One region of the Bacillus sp. 3255 genome, then DNA from elsewhere that is predicted to be linked to it. Evidence: predicted binding sites of a transcription regulator. Region 1 holds the regulator's gene; each other region holds the start of a gene.

Region 1 (5,602 bases):
TTCGAAACGCTGATTCGCAGGCAGCCTGATTTCTTGCTGGCCAGAGTGTATTTGGCGATGGGGCATTTGCGCAAAGGGGAGTTTGGAGAGGCTTATCAGCATTTCAAATTTCTGCTCCCTTTAACCGACAATTCGAAGATGAAAGCTATTTCCTACAATGCGATGGGCTGCATTCAAGTGCAGAATCAGAACATCGAGAAAGCTTTCGAATATTTCCAGAAAGCGTACCATACCGACCCTTCTTGTATGGAGCCGCTCATCAATTTGGATGAATCTTAATCCCATAGCGGCGAACTAGGTATTCCCTTTTCCTATGCAGATTTGGTATGCTAGGAGAAGTGCAGGACGAAGGGATTGAAGATACACGTCATGAAATTTGCAGTATTGGATTTTGAAACGACAGGAAGTCAGCCTGCGGATGAGATCATCCAGGTTGGACTGGTCATTATAGATCAATTTCAAATTATCGACAGGTATACTTCCCTGGTTAATCCGGGGATCGGTATACCTTCTTCCATTACAACACTTACCGGCATTACGGACGAGATGGTGGCGGATGCCCCTACGCTCGACAAAGTCATGTCGGATATGTTTCCGCTGCTGTTCGATTGCGTCCTCGTTGCGCATCATGCGGCTTTCGACCTTTCATTTTTGCAAAAGGGGCTGACCAAAACCGGCTACCCGCCTTTCACGGGCAGGGTGCTTGATACGATCGACATGCTGCGCATGCTGTTTCCGTCGATTGCCAGCCTGCAGCTGAGCATGGTTGCCGGTCTCTTCGGAATCGATCACGAAAGGCCCCATCAAGCGGACAGCGATGCGGAAGTGACGGCCGACATATGGATCATCTGCTTGGAAAGATTGCTAAGCTTGCCGCTGCTGACCGTTCAGCGCTTGCAGCATATTTTTGAGAACAACGCCAGCGACTTGGGCTGGTTTCTGGAGGAAATCTGTTTATATAAAGAATCGATCACAAGCGTAGATACGGATACTCACCGCTATTTCCGCCAGTTTACATTGAATGTTGGGGATTGGGGAGAAGAAGAGGAGATCCGCGGTGCTGCGCATGAGGATGGTCTGGGTGCGTCGTTTGACGAATTCCATCAAGGATTGAAAACAGCGCTGCAGACGAAATTCGAAATCTTCGAAGAACGCGAATCTCAGGAGCAAATGATTCACGAAGTCGAGAGATCGCTCGAGCACGGCCGGCATTTGATGATTGAGGCGGGAACGGGTACGGGCAAGTCGCTCGGCTACTTGATCCCCTCCTTATACTACGGCATTAAATATGAGAAGAAAGTGGTCGTATCCACGCATACGATCAACTTGCAGGAGCAGCTAAGGGACCGCGATATTCCGCTGTTGAAGGAAATTTTCCCGGTACCGTTCAAAGCGGCCGTCCTGAAAGGCAGAAGCCATTATTTGTGCCTGCGCAAATTCGAAACGAAGCTGACGACGCGCGATTATGAGAATGGCAAAGATGATCCGATTACTGCGGCGCAAATGGTCGTTTGGCTGAGCGAAACGGAGCATGGGGACGAGGAGGAGCTGCACTTCGGCAATAAGGGCGCTCAATTCTGGTATTCCGTTGCCAGCGATACGGACTCCTGTTTGAACCGGATGTGTCCCTGGTACAAAAAATGCTTCTATCACCGCGCCCGCAACGATGCCAATACGGCCGATGTCATTATAACGAACCATTCCCTCCTGTTTACGGATATGAAAGCGGAGAACCGCCTTCTGCCGGCTTACAAGCATCTCGTCATCGATGAGGCACATCACTTTGAAGAGGTGGCCAGCAAGCATCTGGGGATCGAGCTGCATTCCTCGGCGTTGTACCATTCGCTCACTTGGCTCTACAAAGATAATCGCAGCGGCCAACTGCCGATGCTCCGGTTTCGTCTGCAGAAGGCGGATGAGCAGCAGGAACGCGCTCTGTTATGGAGTCAGTCGATCGATAGCCTTTTCCCCAAAATCGTGAAAATGAAAGAGGACTGGGAGCTCCTGAGCGAACGGCTGTATGAGCTGCTCTCTTCGCGCAGCGATCCTTCGCAAACCGACAATTCATCGTATGTGCTGCGGATGAAGCCGGAGACGGTTCCTGATTATTGGGATGAGCTGCTGTCACTCGAAGATAATATGTATCTGAACGCCAACGATCTCCTTCGCACGCTGGATAAGCTGCTTAACGACGTGAAGGAGCACCAGGAAGTGTTTGGCGTGCAGGGGCTTGTTACCGATCTTAACGGGACCGTGAAGGAGCTGTACGAACAACGGGATGCCCTCCATTTCTTCATGAAAATGGCCGATGACGGCTATGTGTACTGGATGGAAGCGGGCACGTACGCTAAGGCGAAGTCCTTGCAGCTCATCTCCGTACCGACCGATGTCAGCCATCTTCTGCAGCAGCATTTCTTCGAGACCAAAGAAAGCATCATTATGACGTCCGCGACCCTGTCGGTGAACAAATCGTTCCAATACTCCGCGGATCAATTAGGACTCGCGATTCCGGAGGACGAAGAAAGCGGCAAGCTCAAAACGGTGCAGCTGCCTTCGCCGTTTAACTATCGCGAGCAGGCTTTGGTCGTGATTCCGCGCGATTTTCCGACGATCAAAGGGGCCGGCGATCCTGTGTTCATCGCTTCACTGATCGAGTCGCTGAGCGAAGTGGCGATCGTGACGAAGGGGAGGATGCTGATCCTATTCACATCCAACCGGATGCTGAAGCAGATCTATGCAGGGATGAAGGACTATTTGAAGGCGTATGGCATTACCGTGCTCGGTCAAGGGGTGGATAGCGGCAATCGAAGCAAGCTGACCCGGATGTTCCAAGACAACAAAATGTGCGTCCTGCTGGGCACCAGCTCGTTCTGGGAGGGCGTTGACATTCCTGGGGATGCTCTAAGCTGCTTAGCCATCATTCGCTTGCCGTTTCAGCCTCCGAACCATCCGCTCGTGGAAGCCAAATGCGAAAATATTAAAAAGCGCAATGAGAATCCGTTCATGAAGTTTTCTGTGCCGCAAGCGGTTATTCGGTTCAAGCAGGGCTTTGGCCGGCTGGTCAGACGCGCATCCGATAAAGGCATTGTCATCATCTACGATACGCGTGTTATTGAAACGTATTATGGCAAGCACTTCCTCTACTCGCTGCCAGGCCCCAAAATCGAGCACATGAGAACGGAGCAAATGTTACCAAGGATTGAGCAGTGGATGGGGGAGGCGTAGAGGATGAAATCACAGAAAATATCCGAAGCGGTTGTACGGCGTTTGCCCATTTATTTGCGGTTTCTCAACGAACTGGCGATGAAAAATGTCGCTACGGTCTCTTCGCAGGATTTGGGTCAGAAGCTTGACTTGAATCCTGCGCAAATTCGAAAGGATCTGGCCTATTTCGGTGAATTCGGCAAAAAGGGTATCGGCTACGATATCGCATATTTGATCGAGAAAATCAGGCAAATTCTGAAGCTTGACCGGCATATTCAAGTTGCGCTCGTCGGAGCGGGCAATCTGGGCCGGGCTTTGTGCAATTATAATACTTATTTGCGGAATGATATGAAAATTGTTGCCGTGTTTGACGCGATGCCCAGCAAGGTTGGGGAGACGATCAATAATTTGACCGTACAGCCGATGCAGGAGATGAAGGCGCTGCTGTCTCAGCTGGGCGTGCGGATCGGCATTATTACAGTGCCGGCGGCGGAGGCGCAAAATGTGGCGAACCAGTTCGTGGAGTGCGGCATTGAGGCGATTCTGAACTTTGCGCCGGTCATTATCAAGGTGCCGCCGGAGGTGCGCGTGCATTACGCGGATTTTACGACGGAGCTGCAAAGTTTGGCTTATTATTTGGATTAAGATTAAGGTGTTGAGCGTGGGGGCTCGGCACCTTTTTTATTAATGGATGTAGGTTAACCCCATCCATCCGGAGTGCGAACGGACTCCGCGGCCGTTATTCGGGGCGAAACAGACGTTTCGTGCTAACGGACACCGGTGACGCTATATAACCGGTTTTAGAGAGTCGGCTGCTTTCCGCAGGCCCCACACGTTCCCCGACCAACGAGCCATCAAATGTAACACTTCTGCACGTTCCCAAACGTTCCCGTACGCAACCGACAATACCCGCCAAACAAATTAATGCTCCGCAGAGTCGAGCCAGCTGCCAGCTTCACTGGCGGCCCGGGCCCCTTGAGCCTGTTGCGAGCTAGTCGACTTGCGACTCGAGTTCTAACGGACACAGGAGCCGTTATTCGGTTCAAAACAGCCGTCTCGGGATTCTAACGGACACCAGTGACGCTATTTAACCGGTTTCCGCCTGATTATGCCCTGAAAGCGGCAAATAAGAGCATCTGTGTCCGTTAGAGATGCAGCGGACCGGAAATCCCTATAATAGCGGCTGTGGTGTCCGTTAGAATGGGAGAGTCGGCTGCTTTCAGCGCTCCACACGTTCCCCGACTAACGAGCCACTCAAATATAACAATTCAGCACGTTCCCACGCGCACCCGCACGCAACCGACAATACCCGCCAAACAAATTAATGCTCCGCAGAGTCGAGCCAGCTGCCAGCTTCACTGGCGGCCCGGGCCCCTTGAGCCTGTTGCGAGCTAGTCGACTTGCGACTCGAATTCTAACGGACACAGCGGCCGTTATTCGGTTCAAAACAGCCGTCTCAGGATTCTAACGGACACCGGTGACGCTATTTAACCGGTTTCCGCCTGATTATGCGCTGAAAGCGGCAAATAAGAGCATCTGTGTCCGTTAGAGATGCAGCGGGCCGGAAATCCCAACAATAACGTCCCTGGTGTCCGTTAGAAAACAAAAAAATGCCCCGAACCATGTACATGGCAACAGGGCATCCCATTTTTAAAAAATAAGTCTGAACAACAAGAAGTAAAGCGAATAAGCAAGCACGATGGAGATCGGAATCGTGATTAACCAAGTGATCAGCATCCGGCTGACCGTTCCCCACTGCACTTCATGGAACCGCATGACACTTCCTGTCCCGATGATGGCGGAGGAAATAACATGCGTAGTGGATAGAGGCTTACCGATATGGGTCGAGAATTGGATGACGAGCGATGACGTCAGGTCGGAGGCAAATCCGTTAATCGGTTCGATTTTGACGATTTTGCCGGAGACGGTCTTGATGATTTTCCAACCGCCGATTGACGTTCCAAGGCCCATTGCAAGTGCCGCTGAAATTTTCACCCAGAGCGGTACGTTCAGATCGGTTTGCATATCGGCCGCGACTAGACCGAAAACGATGATACCCATCGCTTTCTGCGCATCGTTACCACCGTGCGAGTAGGAAAGCAAAGCGGCAGATATGATTTGTAAAGTTCTGAACATACGATTAAGCTTCGATCTGGACGTATTCCCCGACAAAATGATGATTTGTTTAATGAGAAACATGATCACGTAACCGAGGGCAAAGGCGATAATTGGTGACAAAATCAAGATGATGATGATTTGTGTGAATCCGTTCCAGTTCACCGCGCCAAAGCCTGCACCGGCGATTACTGCGCCTGCCAATGAGCCAAGCAGCGTATGGGACGATGAAGACGGGATGGCAAGATACCAGGTAAGCAAGTTCCAGATAATAGCCGCCAGC
Region 2 (5,602 bases), on a different contig from region 1:
AGTTTTGGTCGAGGGTGATAAAACCGTTAATGAGATACAAGCTATCTTAGGCAGCGAGGGTTCTGCCGTTTCGCAGCAGTTAGCCGTATTAAGGAATAAAAACGTAGTCCGCGGGATTAAAGACGGAACTTCAGTCATCTACTCTCTAACGGACCCCTTAATTAAGGACCTGCTTATTGTTGCCAAGCAAATTTTTGACAATCATCTTGTGAATGCTATTTCAATGTTAGAAAATATAAAAAATCAGTAATTCACACAAAGGGAGTAAATCGGGTCCTAATTCTCGATGACTTCCTTTTTGTTTATTTAGAAAATAACAAATTGACATCCATTTGTTTTGTATATATGATTTTTTATATATTCAAATAATCAGATATTTATAACGGGTGGGAATGAATATGAAATTCTCTTTTAGCGGCAGATTCCAGGGCTACAATCGAAAAAAATTTCAAAATGACTTGATTTCAGGTTTCATTGTAGGTATTGTCGCCATTCCATTAGGAATGGCGTTTGCAATTGCTTCAGGCGTAAAGCCTGAGTACGGGCTTTATACCACGTTCGTAGCTGGAATATTAATCTCCTTACTCGGGGGGGCCAAATTTCAAATCGGCGGCCCGACTGGCGCATTTATACCCATTCTATTTGCGATCGTCATGCAGTATGGGTACGAAAACTTGCTTATCGCAGGTTTTATGGCTGGCGTCATTTTATTATTCATGGGAATCTTCAAATTAGGCAGTATTATTCAATTTATTCCACGCCCTGTAACAATAGGTTTTACGACGGGAATTGCTGTTACCATATTCAGCGGACAAATTGCCAATTTCCTCGGATTGCGCGACCTTCATAAACATCAGGATTTCCTCTCCAATATCAAGGAATTAGGCATTCATATTTCAACAATTAATAAGTATAGCGTCATAACTGCTGTGATCTGTCTGATTCTTATCCTTGTGACGCCAAAACGGTTACCCAAAATTCCTGGTTCATTAGTAGGATTATTGATTTCTACGATTGTTGCATCCCTATTCTATCCTGACCAAGTTGCAACCATTGGTTCTACCTACGGTGCAATTCCATCCAGCTTGCCTGGCATACATGTGCCGGCACTCTCCATTGAACACATGCAAACTTTAATAAAGCCCGCTTTTGTCATAGCTATGTTAGGTGGCATTGAATCCTTACTTTCAGCCGTCGTCGCTGATGGCATGGCGGGAACCAGACATAACAGCAACCGCGAATTGATTGGTCAAGGTATTGCTAATATGGTAACTCCGCTGTTCGGGGGTATTCCTGCAACAGGAGCTATTGCACGGACGGCAACAAATATTAAGAACGGTGCGGAGTCTCCCCTCTCCGGGGTCATTCACGGTGTAGTCGTTCTGTTGGTTTTGTTCTTATTTGCTCCCTATGCTTCGAACATCCCGCTTGCGAGTATGGCCCCCATTCTAATGGTCGTTGCTTGGAATATGAGTGAGCGTAAGGAGTTCGCTCGCGTTCTAAAAACCAAAACAGCGGAGTCCTTGGTTTTGCTTACTACCTTTTTTCTAACGGTTTTGGCAGATTTGACAATCGCTGTTGAGGTTGGATTAGCCTTGTCAGGTATTATTTTTGTCAAACATATGAGCAGCCTTCTCACTACGGCCAAGGTGTTACCCGTTCCTTCCGAGAAAAATGAACAAGCAGCCGCACACGTGTTGGTTGAGCAGCATCATTGCCCTCAAATCAGTATCTACGCCGTCGAAGGCGTTATGTTCTTTGGGGCCGCAACGCTGTTTGAGAAAGCCATGATGGACGAAACCCATGACAAACCCAAAGTGTTCATATTGAAAATGGCCGCTGTTCCCTATTTAGACTCTACAGGCGAATCCATTTTATCCGGTATCATCAAACATTTTCACAAGCACGGCGGCCGCGTACTCATTGCCGAACTGCAAAACCAACCACGCCAAATGCTTAAAAGAACAAGATTAGACGACTTTATCGGGCAGGAACACTTTTTCGAAAAGACAGGCGACGCAATTAGCTTTGCATTAACGAAGCTTGACCATTCTCAATGTCATACGGGCAAGCACTTCGCATAACGTTATCAACGATCGAACCCGCTTGGATGAAATGCCGGTATGATTTGACGCATTCATTTTTATTTACATTTGTGATCTCCCTCACAACAGTAGACGCTCAATTTCATTATCATGATAGGGACTGAACTACTCATGAATTTGGAAAGGGGGCGTACACATGGAAACTGCTTTACTCCAAACCCGCGACTACCAAGAATACCCGTTTATCGTGATTTGGGAAGTGACCCGTGCCTGCGCTTTGAAATGCTTACACTGCCGGGCAGAGGCACAGTACAAATCGGATCCAAGGCAGCTGACTTTCGAGGAAGGCAAGAGACTGATTGATCAAATCGCCGATATGCAGCATCCCTTATTCGTTTTCACAGGCGGCGACCCGTTAATGCGAACTGATTTATTTGAGCTTGCGGATTATGCCATACGGGAGAAACATCTGCCTGTCTCAATGACGCCAAGTGCGACTCCAAAGGTAACAAGAGAAGCTATTATAAAGGCTAAAGAGGTCGGTCTTTCCCGTTGGGCTTTCAGCCTGGATGGCTCGACCGCCGAAATTCATGATCATTTCCGGGGAACCAAGGGGTCCTTCGATATGACCATGCGGGGGATCTCTTACCTGCAAGAGCATCAGATTCCGATCCAGATCAACACCACGGTCTCCACTTACAATTTGCATGATTTAGCAGCTGCTGCTCAAAAGGTGAAGGAGATGGGAGCCGTCCTCTGGAGTTTGTTCTTTCTTGTACCCACAGGCCGGGGCATGCGGAAAGATATGATCACTCCCAAACAACACGAGGATGTCATGAAGTGGCTGTACCACCTGGGACCCCAGATGCCGTTTGGCATCAAGACCACGGAGGCACCTCATTATCGCAGGGTCATCGCACAAGAAAGGAGTCTGGAGAAATTCCAGGCCAACCAATCAGGGGAGCCCGCTTCCCTTAAGCATTTCGATCGTTTGGGACGGGCTCCTAAAGGCGTCAACGACGGTGATGGCTTTGTATTCATCAGTCATACCGGGGACGTATACCCTAGCGGATTTCTGCCTGTCCCCTGCGGCAACGTTAGACAGACACCTCTGCTCGATATTTACCGCAATTCGCCAATTATGCGCCAATTGCGGGATAAATCCCTGCTGAAGGGCAAGTGCGGCAGCTGTGAATTCAAAGAAATCTGCGGTGGATCCAGGGCCAGGGCTTATGCGGTAACAGGCGATTATTTGGAAAGCGATCCAGCCTGCTCGTACATCCCAAGAGCATTACATTAATTGCTAAGGGAGGGCGCTTCGCTATGCTGCAAACGATGTTTCGTTTCCCTATTCTTTACATCTTGATAACAGCCGCGTCGGGAGTGGTATTGCGGGGGATGGCCCTCTTGCCTGCATGACCAAACAGATATGAGCCGCTTCTGCATGCTCATTCCCACATCGCTTTGCTTGGTTGGGGATATTCAGCGCTTATGCTGTTCCAACGCCTAAGGATTCCCAGCGAGGCTGTTCTCCATCGGGATAAGCAAGGGCTACGGCTCCAATATGTGCGCGACCGCCATGAATATGAAACACACAATCCTTCCCCATGAAGGCCGTTTCAATATGAATTGGCAGGGGCATTACTGCTCTCTCCAATGCCTGAGCGCCTCGATATCATGAATCACAAAGCCTGAACGATCCGTTTCTACGATGCCGTCCCTGCGCAAATGGTTCAGCAGACGATTCACCGTTTCCCTTGTGGTTCCTATGGCATTAGCGATATCTTGATGGGTCATCGGGATTTCGATAAGCAGCCTTCCATTGCTCATCCGTCCGTTCGTCTCTGCCAGTTTAAGCAAGAATAGCTGCCCTCTATTCTGCACATCCTGTCCGGTCAGTTCTTGCAGCTTTCCCTGCAGCTCAAGGATTTTCTCGCTCATTACCCGCAAGAGCTTCACCGCAATCCCGGGGGTATGGCTAAGGAATATTTCGAATGGCTTGATGGGCATCGCCAGCAGTGTTGTAGGTACGATGGTCTCAGCGGTGGCCGGATAATGATTCGCATGGAACAAGCCGGTATGTGGAAACATGTCCCCGGTTTTCAGGAACGATACGATTTGCTGATGACCGTTTTCATCTGTCTTATATGTCTTAATTAAGCCACTCTGAATGAAGTATACGGCTTCTTTTTCACTTCCTTCCGTAAATACGACCGATTTCTTGCGATAGGAACGCTGAATCATGATCCTGCGAACCCCCTCCAATTCTCCCTCCGTCAAATCCCGAAACAAGGGAACTTGGCGCAGGATCTCCCCGGCATCATTGTTTTTAACGTTCATTGTCAGACTCACTCCTGTAACAAGTATTCTGTGCCAAACATGCCTAAGAGAGCCAGACAATCTCCGGCTCACCTGCAAATAGGCTACAAATAATCCAGCTGCTCTCTGGCCGCTTCCGACATATGCTCAGGCGTCCAGTGCGGCTCCCAAACGACCTCTACATGAACATTCGCGATGCCCGCCTGCCCCTCCAAAGCACGGCGAACCCCGCCTACGATGGTGTCATGCAACGGACAGCCCGGCGTTGTCAACGTCATTCGAATCGCAACATCTCGTCCCGTAAGTTCGATCGCATAGACGAGGCCTAAGTCCACAATATTAACACCTAGCTCCGGATCAAACACTTGTTTCAGGTACTCTCTAATTTCCCCAATGGTTCGTATTTGCTCCATACTCCAATCACTCTCCATTTTCATTGCACTTCAATGGGTCTTCTCGATGGTCACTCTCGCTGATCCGTCAGCTTGGTGTTCCACTTGATACGGATATCCCAATCGCTGCAATTCTTCAATAAGAAACATCGGCAGCCGGTCATTATGAATTCTCACTTGGCTGCCGACTTTACTATCCTCCAGAGCCTGGAGGGTACGCATCATCGGCTGAGGAGGCTCTAATCCGCGATTATCAAGTTCAATGATTTTGCTGCTCATCCGGCAAGCCCCCCATTTCCTCCGCTCTCGCAAGCCCCCGCAAGACCAGACCTTCAAACTCCGATTTGCTCTCTGCGCCGCAGGCGAAAGCAACAATCCAATACTGCTCATTGATTTCTTCTTCCTTGTGGACATACCCCTTGACTTTCATCACGCCGAATAAAGGTGTAGGCTTGAACGTTGCATGCAGAATAAAGATATCATCACCTTTAAGTGAGGAGACAGCATCCATGATGAGCTTAAACGGCTCCAACTTTTTTCTCAAATACGGCCTTACATCCACTTCTACGAGCTTGGCCTTCTTATCCATTCCATTCACCCCATTCCAACTAGCCGAGCGCTTCCTTCTGTTGCAGATGCCATTCGACGAATCCTCTTTAACCAAGCTTTCCAATTTTCACTTGAAATGTCTCAGGACCTTGCTCCAGGTATTCCCAAGAGAACTGACCTGGCCGTGTGGCCTCAAATTGGTAACGCAGCGGACGCGGATCGTGGTCGTTCATCAGCAGCATCGCTTCCCCGGCGGCAAGCTGATCGAAGGATTCAAAGATGACTTTATGTTTGAGC
Region 3 (5,602 bases), on a different contig from region 1:
GTGATTTATGTCACAACCGGCACCGCGGAGGTGTGACATTTTTCACACGGGCCAACGATCTTATAATAAATAAAAACCAGCAGTGCCGAAGTGATTCCAGCACTACTGGTTTGGTTTTGCAGAGTGAGTCATAGCAGGTACTCCTCTTGAAGGCCAACTTGATGCAGATACTTCATCGTATGCTCAGGGCCAGTCTGTGGTTCGAATGGCGGTTGGGTGATGAGTTCTTTCTCCTCATCTTGCAGCCCACCGGTTCTTTCGGCAAAAAATTTACCATACTCGCAGCAGAAATCATCTCGCAAGGCCTCTAAATGCTCGTTATGCAGGGTCGTCATAGTAATCACTCCTTCTCTCTTGGATGATTCCATTATAGATCTTACCTTTTCTTATGTATGTGATTATTTTCACAACCCTGGATGTTCCATGTGTATATTTCTTGTCCCCATCTCAAAGAGCAGCTCCTTGGATGAATGTGATAGGGGTCACAATGAAACGAAATTGGGGCTGTGATCAATATCACATCTACATTGACATTAAAGATTTATGATTCAACTTAATAAGCGTTGTAGATGAAAGGATTATTCGTGATGATAAATCGAAGCCAGAGGTTTGCCCGCAGGGCCGTCAAAGTGGAGCATGCCCGGAACATGGTTATGCAGCATGTGCTGCCGCTGGAAAGCGAGTACACATCGATTGACTCTTGCTTACATAGAAGAATTTCGGAACCTCTGTTCTCGAAGGAGTGTATGCCTCATTTCCGCCGTTCCGGATTAGACGGGTATGCCGTTCTGAGCGAAGAAGCAGTATCGGCTGCTCCACACAACCCTGCATGTCTAAGAGTAATTGATGAAGTGCCTGCCGGGTCCATCTCGCATCAACAAGTGGTCCCGGGAACAGCGATTCGTGTCATGACGGGATCGGCCGTCCCGGACGGTGCGGATGCAGTCGTCATGTTTGAACAAACAGAGGAGTTTCAAGAGGAAGGGCAAGTTTACATCCGTATTAAGCACAAGGTAGTCTCCGGACAAAATATGGCCAAGGTAGGCGATGAAATAACGACAGGGCAGCTGCTAATACGTGCAGGCACCCCAATCGGTCCTGGTCAGATTGCACTGCTTGCCTCAATAGGGTATGAAGAGGTTCCGGTTGTTCGTCGACCCGTCGTGGGCGTCTTAATGACGGGAAGTGAATTACTCGCTGTCGGCGAGCCCCTTCAGCCCGGGAGAATTCGGAATAGCAATGCCTACATGCTCGCGGCACAAGTCGAGCAATACGGCGGACTGGTTATTCAGTATGGAACGGTTCCGGATGATAGAGGTGAGGTTACTCGGACGATTTACAAGGCAATAGAGAAATGTGATATGCTTATCGTAAGCGGCGGAGTTTCCGTTGGAGATTATGACGTTATGGCGGACTTCTTCTCTGACATGAAGGGGAATGATGATACGGCACTTCTCTTCAATAAAATCGCAATGAGGCCCGGCAGTCCGACTTCAGCAGCTGTCATTAACAATAAGCTCATTTTCGGTCTCTCTGGTAATCCCGGCGCCTGCTTCGCCGGTTTTGAACTGCTGGTACGACCTGCACTGCTTGCGATGCAAGGAGTAGAGCGCCCGTTTCAACCTTGCATACATGCTGTCATGGGGAACGATTATGATAAAGGATGCCCGCATGACCGATATATAAGAGGACGAATGACATTAACTAATCAACAAGTCATGGTAAGTGTGTTGGATAAGAATAGCTCGAGTATGCTTGTATCTATTCAAGATGCCAATTGCATCATCGTCATACCCGCTGGTTCACGAGGAGTCACCGCCGGCCGGCAGGTGGAAGTTATACCGCTGCCTTATGAAATTACCGTGTACGGAGAGGAGGTCAAGGATGAATAATTCCGATAAGCAAGCGCCCCAAATGACAGATACCCTTCATAGGCCGCTTCGTGATTTACGCATATCTGTGACGGACCGCTGCAATTTCCGATGCCGATATTGTATGCCTGAAGAGGTGTTTGGTCCTAACTTCCAGTTCCTTCCGCAAGAAAAGCTGTTAAGCCTTCAAGAATTAGAGCGTTTAACGCGGATTTTCGTATCTCTTGGCGTTGAAAAAATTCGGATTACCGGCGGGGAGCCGCTATTAAATAAAAATATTGCTGACATTATATCACGTGTCCGTCATATAGAAGGCGTCAAAGATATTGCCGTAACTACCAATGGTTCCTTATTGAAGCATAAGGCAAAGGAGCTAAGGGAGGCTGGATTAGAGCGGATTACAGTGAGCTTGGATAGTTTGGATGATGAGCGGTTCGGTGTCATGAACGGAAGAGGGTATTCGGCCAAAAGCGTGCTCGAAGGCATCGATGCGGCGGCTTCGGCAGGATTATCCGTGAAGGTGAATATGGTCGTGCAAAAGGGTGTCAATGACCAGGATATTGTCCCAATGGCGAAGTACTTCCGGGAGCACGGGCACATTTTGAGATTTATTGAGTTTATGGATGTGGGCAACACCAATGGTTGGAATTTACAACGGGTCGTTCCTAGCCAACAAATTATCGAAATCATTCATAAAGTGATGCCGCTGGAACCTATAGAATCGAATTATGTGGGCGAGGTAGCGACGCGATACCGTTATCAGGGTTCTCAGGATGAGATCGGTTTCATATCCTCTGTAACCCAGGCGTTCTGTAGTACTTGTACACGAGCGCGGCTTTCAGCCGAAGGGCATTTATACACTTGTTTGTTTGCTTCAGACAAGACAGACCTGTTAAGTGTGATCAGGGAAGGCGCTAGTGATGATGCTGTAAGATCTTTAATTGCTCAAGTATGGAGAACGCGGCAGGATCGGTATTCCGAAACGAGACTTGAGCAGACGTTTCCGAAGCCTAAAGTAGAAATGTCTCACATTGGTGGCTAGTGTGATGAAGCGCATAGTGAGATATGTACGCATCGATCAAAGACGTATGACAGAAGGAGGTACGGGGATTATCCCGTACCTCTTTTTTTGCTGCGGCGGGGCGGGGCTCTCTCGTTGAGGGAGCCGAGCTTTTCTTGGTCAGCCGCAGGGCGTAACTGGAATTTCTCCCGTTATTCGCGAGAAAATTAGCCCAGTTGTACGAATGAAGGGAATTCCTCCCGTTAATTCATCCCCATTTCGCGTAAAGGCTGCGAGTACGGGCTGAATAACGGGAGGAATTCCTGTTATTCAGCATTCGAGGATCCGCCAGGCTGCATGTAACAGGAGAAATTCCCGCTATGGGCGGGACTCTCGGTAGAGGCTTGGCTCTCTTGGAGGAGCCGAGCTTTTTTGTGAGTTGTTCTTGCAGCAGCTGATTGAATGGGAATGTTTTTCAAATATTGTGATGCCGATCACATGTAGCGGTCTGTCTTTTGGATATAGTGGATGTAGCAAACCGAACAAGGAGGATTTGAGATGGAAGTGACCATTCGATTAACAGATCGCGTTGGAGATATTGTCACCAGCTACCCGAGATCAGCTGAGGTGTTTAAAGGATACCGGATCGACTTCTGCTGCGGAGGAAATCAAACACTGCTTCAAGTGATTCAAGATCAACAGATTGAGGAGCAGGCGCTCTTGCTAAGTCTTCAGGAAGCGGTCAAAGCCCCTGAATCCGATAATGTCAATTGGAGCGAATTAAGCTCGAGCGAATTAATCGAGTATATCGTTCGCATCCATCATGGGTATTTAAGAACGGCATTGCCGCACTTAAGCGGCTATGTCAAGAAAGTAGCGCGTGTGCATGGACCCTATCATCCTGAACTCTTTAAGGTGTATGAATGTTTTGAAACATTGAAAAGTGAGATGGAGCAGCATATGGATAAAGAAGAACAGGAAGCTTTCCCGGCCGTTATCGCTTTGGCGAACGATCCGACAGAAGAAAAGAGAAGGAGGCTGTTGGACATACTGGAAGAGCTCGAGCATGAACACGAAGGATCGGGTGATCTGCTCAAAGAAATCAGGGAATTAACGCTAGATTACAAGCTGCCGGAGGACGCCTGCACGACCTATCAGCTCACTTTCTCGAAGCTGGAGGAATTGGAAGCGGACATGTTCCAGCACATTCATTTGGAGAATAACATTTTGTTTAATCGCGTGTAAAGGGGACGATCCATCATGTTCAGGCTTCCACTGCTGTTTATCGCAACCGGAATGGTCAGTTTTATCGCTTTTCATCTGCTTTCCCTGTTTGCCCTGGGAACATGGATAGGAGATCCTCCCCGGAATCCGGAAGGCTGGTTTCGCATTCATTTGATTGTGCTGGATTGGGGAACGATGATCGCGATGGGGGCTGTTTACCAACTGATGGATGTGGTTCTGCAGCGGAAGCTGTACAGCCGGAAGCTTGGCTACGTTCATTATGTGATTTTCCTTATCGGTTCCTTCCTCTTATTGATCGGATTCCTTCGTTTGGAGGTTAGCTGGATCGCTGCGGGTGCTGTACTGACTTGGATTGGCATCTGCTTGTTCGCTTGGAATATAGGGCAAACGATGCGTCTTGCCGCCAAATGGAATCCCATCACGGTGAGTACAGCCTGCGCGGTGGGTTACCTGGTGCTGACTGGGCTTCTAGGCATTATGATGGGGATTGATTTTGTTTACCCGATTTGGGGAGGTATCCACGATCGCTTGCTTTCCGCCCATATTTGGATGGGAACACTCGGCTGGTTCGGCCTCTTAATTACAGGGTTCAGCTACAAAATGCTGCCCATGTTCTACTTGTCTCACGGGGAATCCGCCAAACGTCCCTATGTCGTAATGATTCTATGGAATACGGCAACCCTCCTTGGAGCGGGTCACTTCCTGTTAGGAGGAGGAGCTCGTCTGAATGGCCTCGTGCTCGCACTGATCATAGCCGCGCTAATCATGTACGAGGCTCATATGAGGGACATCCGTAAGCATCGCCATAAAGGATCTCCGGGTTCCGGGATTCGGTGGTCCATCTATTGCACGAGAGCGCTTCTCGTATACGCTGTTATGCTTCTGGGTGTTTGGTTCGTGAAGCCGGGACTCTTCGGCGATGAAAGATGGGTGATCCTATCAGGCTGGATGTATCTATACGGCTGGGTCGGGATGACCATCTTGGGGTATTTGTCCAAAATCGTTCCATTTCTGTGGTGGACGCATAAGTATGGCCCGCTGGCAGGGAAAATGAAGGTGCCGGTCATGAACGATCTGATCAAGGACCGCTACGTGAAGGTCGGCATGACAGGCATGTGTGGAGGACTGCTTCTTCTCCTTATCGGCATCGGTTGGCAAGGCTTACTTCTCATAGGGATCGGCGGATGCCTGCTTTCCGTAAGCTCGCTGCTCTATATGAGCTTGATCGCCCGTGTTTTTGCACGTTAAGGCGGCTTCTCTTCGTAGACAACGGCTTTCCTTCGGATCAGATCGGATGGAAGGCTGTTTTTTTTATGTCACGTGAAGTTCGATATTAAACGGGGCCACAGTGATTTATCTCACAGTGCCGAACAGACGACTCATGGTTTAATACAACTATAAAGATCACAAGTGAAGGGGCAATGCTACATGGATCGAGCGTTCGCATCAAAATTCGCTAAATGCGTATTTCTAGTCGTAGTCGGAT
Region 4 (5,602 bases), on a different contig from region 1:
GTATGCATCCGGAAGACCTGTGATGATCCCCGCTTTGCGGGCTGTTTTCATCTCCGTGGTGTAAGCGTCGAATACGCCTTGGTTATGCGTTTTGCGAATATCTGTGAACAGACGGACCATGTCTTCAGGCAGCTTGAAACCGTAAGCTTCGCATGCATCTACGGCCATACGGATGCCGCCAAAAGGCTGTATGGAGCGCTTCAAAGGCGCGTCGGTTTGCAGCCCGACGATCTGTTCTTTCTCCCGGGCAATATAACCCGGCGCATGCGAGGTAATTGTGGATACGGTATTGACGTCCACGTCCAGAACGCCGCCGTTCTCCCTTTCCTTGCGGGTCAATTCACTGACCATTCGCCATAGCTCTTCCGTAGCTTCCGTAGGACCAGCTAAGAAGGCATGATTCCCAGTGTAGGGGGTCACATTTGTATCAATGAAATCTTTGACATCAACCTGATGCTCCCACTTGCCTTTCGTAAAGCCTCTCCAACTATTCATATGCACATCTGCTTCTCGTACAGCCATTGTCGGCACCTCCGCATTTCGCTAGATGATTGATTTCCATTTACTCGAACTTGCCGTAGAACGCATTGCGATAAACATCTGCTAACTCTGTGACTAAAGGCATCCGTGGATTCGCAGTCGTACATTGATCTTCGAAAGCCCGGTCCGCTAAGTAATCGACACGTGCCTCGAATTGTTCAGGATTGAAGCCCAGATCCTGGAATTTCTCAGGAATACCGAGCTTCTGATTCAATTGGCGAATGGCTTCGATCAGGCTGTTGACGCCTTCTTCCGTTGTTTGGGCAGAAAGCCCCAGCATCCGGGCGATCTCGGCATATCGCTGGTCCGCCACGAAGTGATCGTATTTCGGGAACGATGTAAACTTTGTCGGCAGCTTGGCGTTATAGCGGATGACATGCGGCATCAGGATCGCATTGGTGCGGCCGTGAGCCGTATGATATTCGCCGCCCCATTTGTGAGCCAAGCTGTGGTTAATGCCAAGGAACGCATTCGCGAAAGCCATCCCCGCTATCGTTGAGGCATTATGCATTTTCTCCCGTGCGACAGGATCGCCGGTGGCATAGGATTTCTCCAGGTTGTGGAACACCAGCTGGATCGCCTTCAGGGCCAAACCATCCGAGTAATCATTGGCCATGACGGATACATAAGACTCGATCGCGTGCGTCAGAACGTCCATGCCGGTGTCGGCAACAGCTGTCTTCGGCAAGCTGTAGACATAGTCAGGATCAATGATGGCAACGTCCGGAGTCAGCTCGTAATCCGCCAGCGGGTACTTGGTATTACCTTTCTGCTTATCGGTGATGACCGCGAAGGAAGTCACTTCGGATCCTGTACCCGAAGTGGTTGGAATCGCAACGAACTTAGCTTTGCGTCCTAGCCGCGGATACTTGTAAACCCGTTTCCGAATATCCATGAATTTCTGTTTCAAGGCATCGAAGCTCGTATCCGGATATTCGTAGAAAAGCCACATCGCTTTGGCTGCATCCATAGGAGAGCCGCCGCCCAAGGCAATAATACAATCTGGCCCGAAGCTTGCCATCTGCGCTCTGCCTCGCTCTACGGTTTCAACAGACGGATCCGGTTCAACATCCGAGAAGACTTCGATGTAGACGGGCAGCTTACGCTTACGCAGATAATATTCGACCCGCTCTACGTAGCCCAGCTTCACCATCATAGGATCCGTAACGATCATTACGCGCGTGATGTCAGGCATTTTCTCCAGATATTGCGTAGCGCCCTTCTCAAAGTAAATTTTGGGCGGTATTTTAAACCACTGCATATTAACCGTCCGATAAGCAACTCTCTTCACGTTGATCAGGTTCACGGCACTCACATTGGAGGTTGTGGAGTTATGTCCGTAAGATCCGCAGCCAAGGGTTAACGAAGGCAGGTTGGTGTTATAGATGTCCCCGATAGCGCCATGCGTAGACGGCGAATTTACAATTACGCGTCCTGTCTGCAGCTTAGCTGCGAAGGCTTCGATCACATCCTTGTTTTGCGAATGGATGACCGAGGAATGGCCCATACCGCCGAATCTGACCACTTCGGCCGCCCGATCTATCCCTTGCTCCGCCGTTTTCACCTTATAGCAGGCAAGCACAGGGCTTAATTTCTCGGCAGATAAAGGAAAGGCTTCCCCTACGCCAGTAAGCTCAGCGACCAGTACTTTCGTCGTTGCCGGTACTTTGACGCCTGCCATCTCCGCGATTCTCACAGCGGATTGACCGACGATAACGGCATTGACTGCGCATTTGTCCGAGTTGATGACAAGCTTGGATACGGCCTCGGTCTCCTCCTTGCCCAGGAAATAACACCCTTGATCCGCCATGAGCTTTTTCGTTTCAGCGTAAACGGCTTCTTCGATAATAACGGACTGCTCGGACGCACATATCATGCCATTGTCGAATGTTTTGGACAAAATCAAATCATTGACGGCCTGAGGTAAATTCGCCGATCTCTCGATAAAGCAAGGCACGTTGCCGGGGCCGACACCAAGTGCCGGTTTACCTGTGCTGTATGCGGCCTTCACCATGGAAGATCCGCCTGTAGCCAGAACCAACGCGACATCCGCGTGATTCATCAGCCGTTGAGTAGCTTCCACGGACGGATGCTTCACCCACTGGATGCAATGCTCGGGGGCTCCTGCTTTCACAGCGGCATCCAGCAGCGCTGCAGCAGCCGCGGCACTGGATTGCTGAGCGGACGGATGGAATGCGAATATGATGGGATTTCGGGTTTTGGCTGCTATTAATGACTTGAACATCGTCGTCGAAGTCGGATTCGTGACGGGCGTTACCCCGGCAATAATGCCAATCGGTTCGGCTACCATCCGGTAGCTTTCAAAGGTATTTTCCTCAATCACGCCGACGGTCTTGTTGTTTTTGATGCTATGATAGATGTACTCCGTAGCGAATAAATTTTTCGTAATTTTATCCTCATAGACGCCTCGGCCCGTTTCTTCGACAGCCAGCTTGGCAAGCGTCATATGACTGCCGATCCCGGCAAGCGCCATTTGCTGGACGATGGCATCCACCTGTTCTTGATCCAATTCCATATAAGCTTGCTGCGCAAGCTTAGCTCTTGCAACCAACTGATCCACTTCATCCTGCGCGGAGATTTGCTCCTTCATCTTCATCTCTTTCATTGCCATAGCCGATCCACTCCTCTATAGTTAAGTGATGAGTTGCCGCTGGTTGTGTCTTCTGATCTTAGCTTAATCTTCAAGGCCTGCTTGCAACTATGATAAATGTCACAATCAGGGACTTTCGGAGTAACAGTTCCACGTATATTTTGTGAAATATTTCACAACATAACTTGAAGAAAAAGCACCAGCCTTTTTCCACTTCAAACTGGTGCTCAAGTTCACGTTACCAAGTCACAAAACCTTTGGAGCCGACACCTGGCTGCATCATCATATCCATTAACGGTATCGTATAAGCAATCAAAATTAACACCACCGACAAACTGATCCACACACTCCATCGGTCCAGATAAGCGGGAGTCGCTTCAGCCTGTTCCATGGCTTCGCCGACCGGATACTCGGTTACGCCCTTCGGCGCCCGAAGCAGTGCGAAGACGTTGTACACCATCAACAGAACGCCAATGAATAATACGGTGCCTCCAACCGCCATGAACACATAGTACGGCATCCAGCCTGCTGCATCCGCATGCCCCTCATAGGTCGTGAATGCGGTTCTCCGCGGCGCACCGAAGAGTCCGACTAGATGCATGGCGCCTGACATCAGGAACATGCCTGCACACCAAATGACGGCTTGTATGATGCCAAGTTTATTCATTCGCGGCGTAAGCACTCGGCCTGTCACGGCCGGCAGCAGCCAGTAGGTGATCCCGAAGAACGTTAACGCCACGCTTGTCGCGACGGTTAAATGAAAATGTCCGGTCACCCAAAGTGTATTATGGACGACTGCGTTCATTTGGTTACTGGCATTAATTAAACCGCCTGCGCCGGCCGGAATAAAGATCAACATCCCCATGAACGGTGCAAAAAACCGCACATCTTTCCATGGCATCACTTTGACCCAACCGAACAAGCCCTTAGCTCCTTTGGCACGGCCATTCAGCTCAAATGTCGCAAATAACGAGAAGGCCGTCATCAGCGACGGAACAACAACCATGAAGGTCAAGACAACCTGCAGGTACTTCCAGAATGAACTGATACCCGGCTCCATCAGCTGATGGTGAAAGCCTACAGGAATCGAGAAGAGCAGCAGAAGGACAAAGGATAGTCTGGCTAGCGCATCGCTATAAATGCGGCCTCCTATAATCTTCGGAATGATCACATACCAGCACATATACGCAGGCATCAGCCAGAAATACACGAGCGGGTGGCCGAAATACCAGAACAGGGTGCGGCTGAGCATCACATTGATCGTTTCCACCCATCCGAAGGACCATGGAATGAGCTGAATCAGAACCTCGGCGGCAACACCGAGCGTAGCAATTTGCCACATCAGGAACGTGATGACCGCCATGAAAGCGAACAGCGGAGAGAGCTTGCCTTTATGCGTTTTTTTCCAATACTTCATTTGGTAGAAGATCCCCCACCCGCTAATCCAGCTGCCCACCACTAATAGGGCTAATCCGATATAAAAGTAAGGGGAAGCTTTCATAGGTGCGTAGAACGTATAGAGCACGCTCGCTTTTCCCGTCAAAACCATAACGACTCCGAGGGCTGTTCCCGCCGTCAATAAAGCAAACCCAAGCCAACCCATACGGTGTACAATCGGCAGCAATTTACCGCCCAACGTATATGAGATGCCGGAGTATAGAAAACCAATAATAAAGTAAGTCGTAAACACAATCCCCATCAAAACACCGTGCGCCGTCAACAACTCATAATAGCCGATGCCATATGGCAGTTTAATCGTCCCGCTCTTCACCATCGTTTGCAGCAGCCCGGCGAATCCTCCAATGAGCAAAGCAATGAAAGCGACGATGATATGAGCAACGACAAGCTTACCGTCTTTGAGATCGAATTTGTGTTCAAACCTATCCAAACGTTTTAACTTCATGCGGATATCCCCCCTTCTGTGAAACTTTCTGTCATTTTACGATAATGGTTGTTTTCATATATTCGTGCGCCCCACCGCAATATTCATTGCATAAGATGAGGTACTCGCCCGGCTTCGTAAATGTATGGCTCACATGGCTCACTTCCCCTGGAACAATCATCATATTGACGTTCGTCCCCGGAATCTCAAAGCCGTGTACGACATCCTGGCTCGTGACGATAAAATTAATCGTAGCTCCTAGAGGCACTTCCATTTTATCCGGCGCATAGCCGAAGGTAAAAGCGGTCATCACCGCTTCGTACTCTTTCTCCCCTGTCTGATGCAAACCGGGTTTGTCGAATGGAGCCGTCTCTTGGACCTTGGAAGGATCAATCTGATGATGATGCTCGCTCGGCGGCTTTACCCCCATGGCAAATGCGGAGACACCCAATACGCCGAGAAACACGAATAGCATACTGATTCCAATTGTTAGCCAAATTTTCTCTAGTTTATGAATATGCATGGCCTACCCCACCTTAATGAATAATGATCTGTACTATTGTCTTGCA

Evidence for each region. The regulator Rex, encoded in region 1, represses fermentation and respiration genes when NADH is low (regulators of the CRP and FNR family bind a similar motif). The targets are predictions, from matches to a motif close to TTGTGAAATATTTCACAA.
Region 2: the regulator Rex is predicted to act here: its motif matches at 2,154-2,171, upstream of J2X61_RS15205 (TIGR04053 family radical SAM/SPASM domain-containing protein).
Region 3: the regulator Rex is predicted to act here: its motif matches at 3,354-3,371, upstream of ric (iron-sulfur cluster repair di-iron protein).
Region 4: the regulator Rex is predicted to act here: its motif matches at 3,313-3,330, upstream of adhE (bifunctional acetaldehyde-CoA/alcohol dehydrogenase).

The regions. Positions count from the first base shown of each region.
Region 1 is NZ_JAVDUS010000025.1:89,615-95,216, forward strand. Features, by position in the region: gene J2X61_RS30955 (tetratricopeptide repeat protein) at 1-279, shown strand, start outside; gene dinG (ATP-dependent DNA helicase DinG) at 370-3,225, shown strand; gene J2X61_RS30965 (redox-sensing transcriptional repressor Rex) at 3,229-3,849, shown strand; gene J2X61_RS30970 (inorganic phosphate transporter) at 4,855-5,602, opposite strand, start outside.
Region 2 is NZ_JAVDUS010000009.1:54,934-60,535, reverse strand. Features, by position in the region: gene J2X61_RS15215 (ArsR/SmtB family transcription factor) at 1-250, shown strand, start outside; gene J2X61_RS15210 (SulP family inorganic anion transporter) at 393-2,084, shown strand; gene J2X61_RS15205 (TIGR04053 family radical SAM/SPASM domain-containing protein) at 2,242-3,345, shown strand; gene lpdD (prenylated flavin chaperone LpdD) at 3,535-3,687, opposite strand; gene J2X61_RS15200 (Crp/Fnr family transcriptional regulator) at 3,687-4,385, opposite strand; gene J2X61_RS15195 (metal-sulfur cluster assembly factor) at 4,469-4,801, opposite strand; gene J2X61_RS15190 (DUF2249 domain-containing protein) at 4,808-5,035, opposite strand; gene J2X61_RS15185 (DUF2249 domain-containing protein) at 5,016-5,345, opposite strand; gene J2X61_RS15180 (DUF2249 domain-containing protein) at 5,413-5,602, opposite strand, start outside.
Region 3 is NZ_JAVDUS010000009.1:39,948-45,549, forward strand. Features, by position in the region: gene J2X61_RS15105 (hypothetical protein) at 129-335, opposite strand; gene J2X61_RS15110 (molybdopterin molybdotransferase MoeA) at 588-1,892, shown strand; gene moaA (GTP 3',8-cyclase MoaA) at 1,885-2,913, shown strand; gene ric (iron-sulfur cluster repair di-iron protein) at 3,430-4,116, shown strand; gene J2X61_RS15125 (hypothetical protein) at 4,132-5,364, shown strand; gene J2X61_RS15130 (hypothetical protein) at 5,545-5,602, shown strand, end outside.
Region 4 is NZ_JAVDUS010000020.1:127,145-132,746, forward strand. Features, by position in the region: gene pflB (formate C-acetyltransferase) at 1-522, opposite strand, end outside; gene adhE (bifunctional acetaldehyde-CoA/alcohol dehydrogenase) at 563-3,172, opposite strand; gene J2X61_RS27130 (b(o/a)3-type cytochrome-c oxidase subunit 1) at 3,390-5,054, opposite strand; gene J2X61_RS27135 (cytochrome c oxidase subunit II) at 5,086-5,556, opposite strand; gene J2X61_RS27140 (cytochrome c oxidase subunit 2A) at 5,590-5,602, opposite strand, start outside.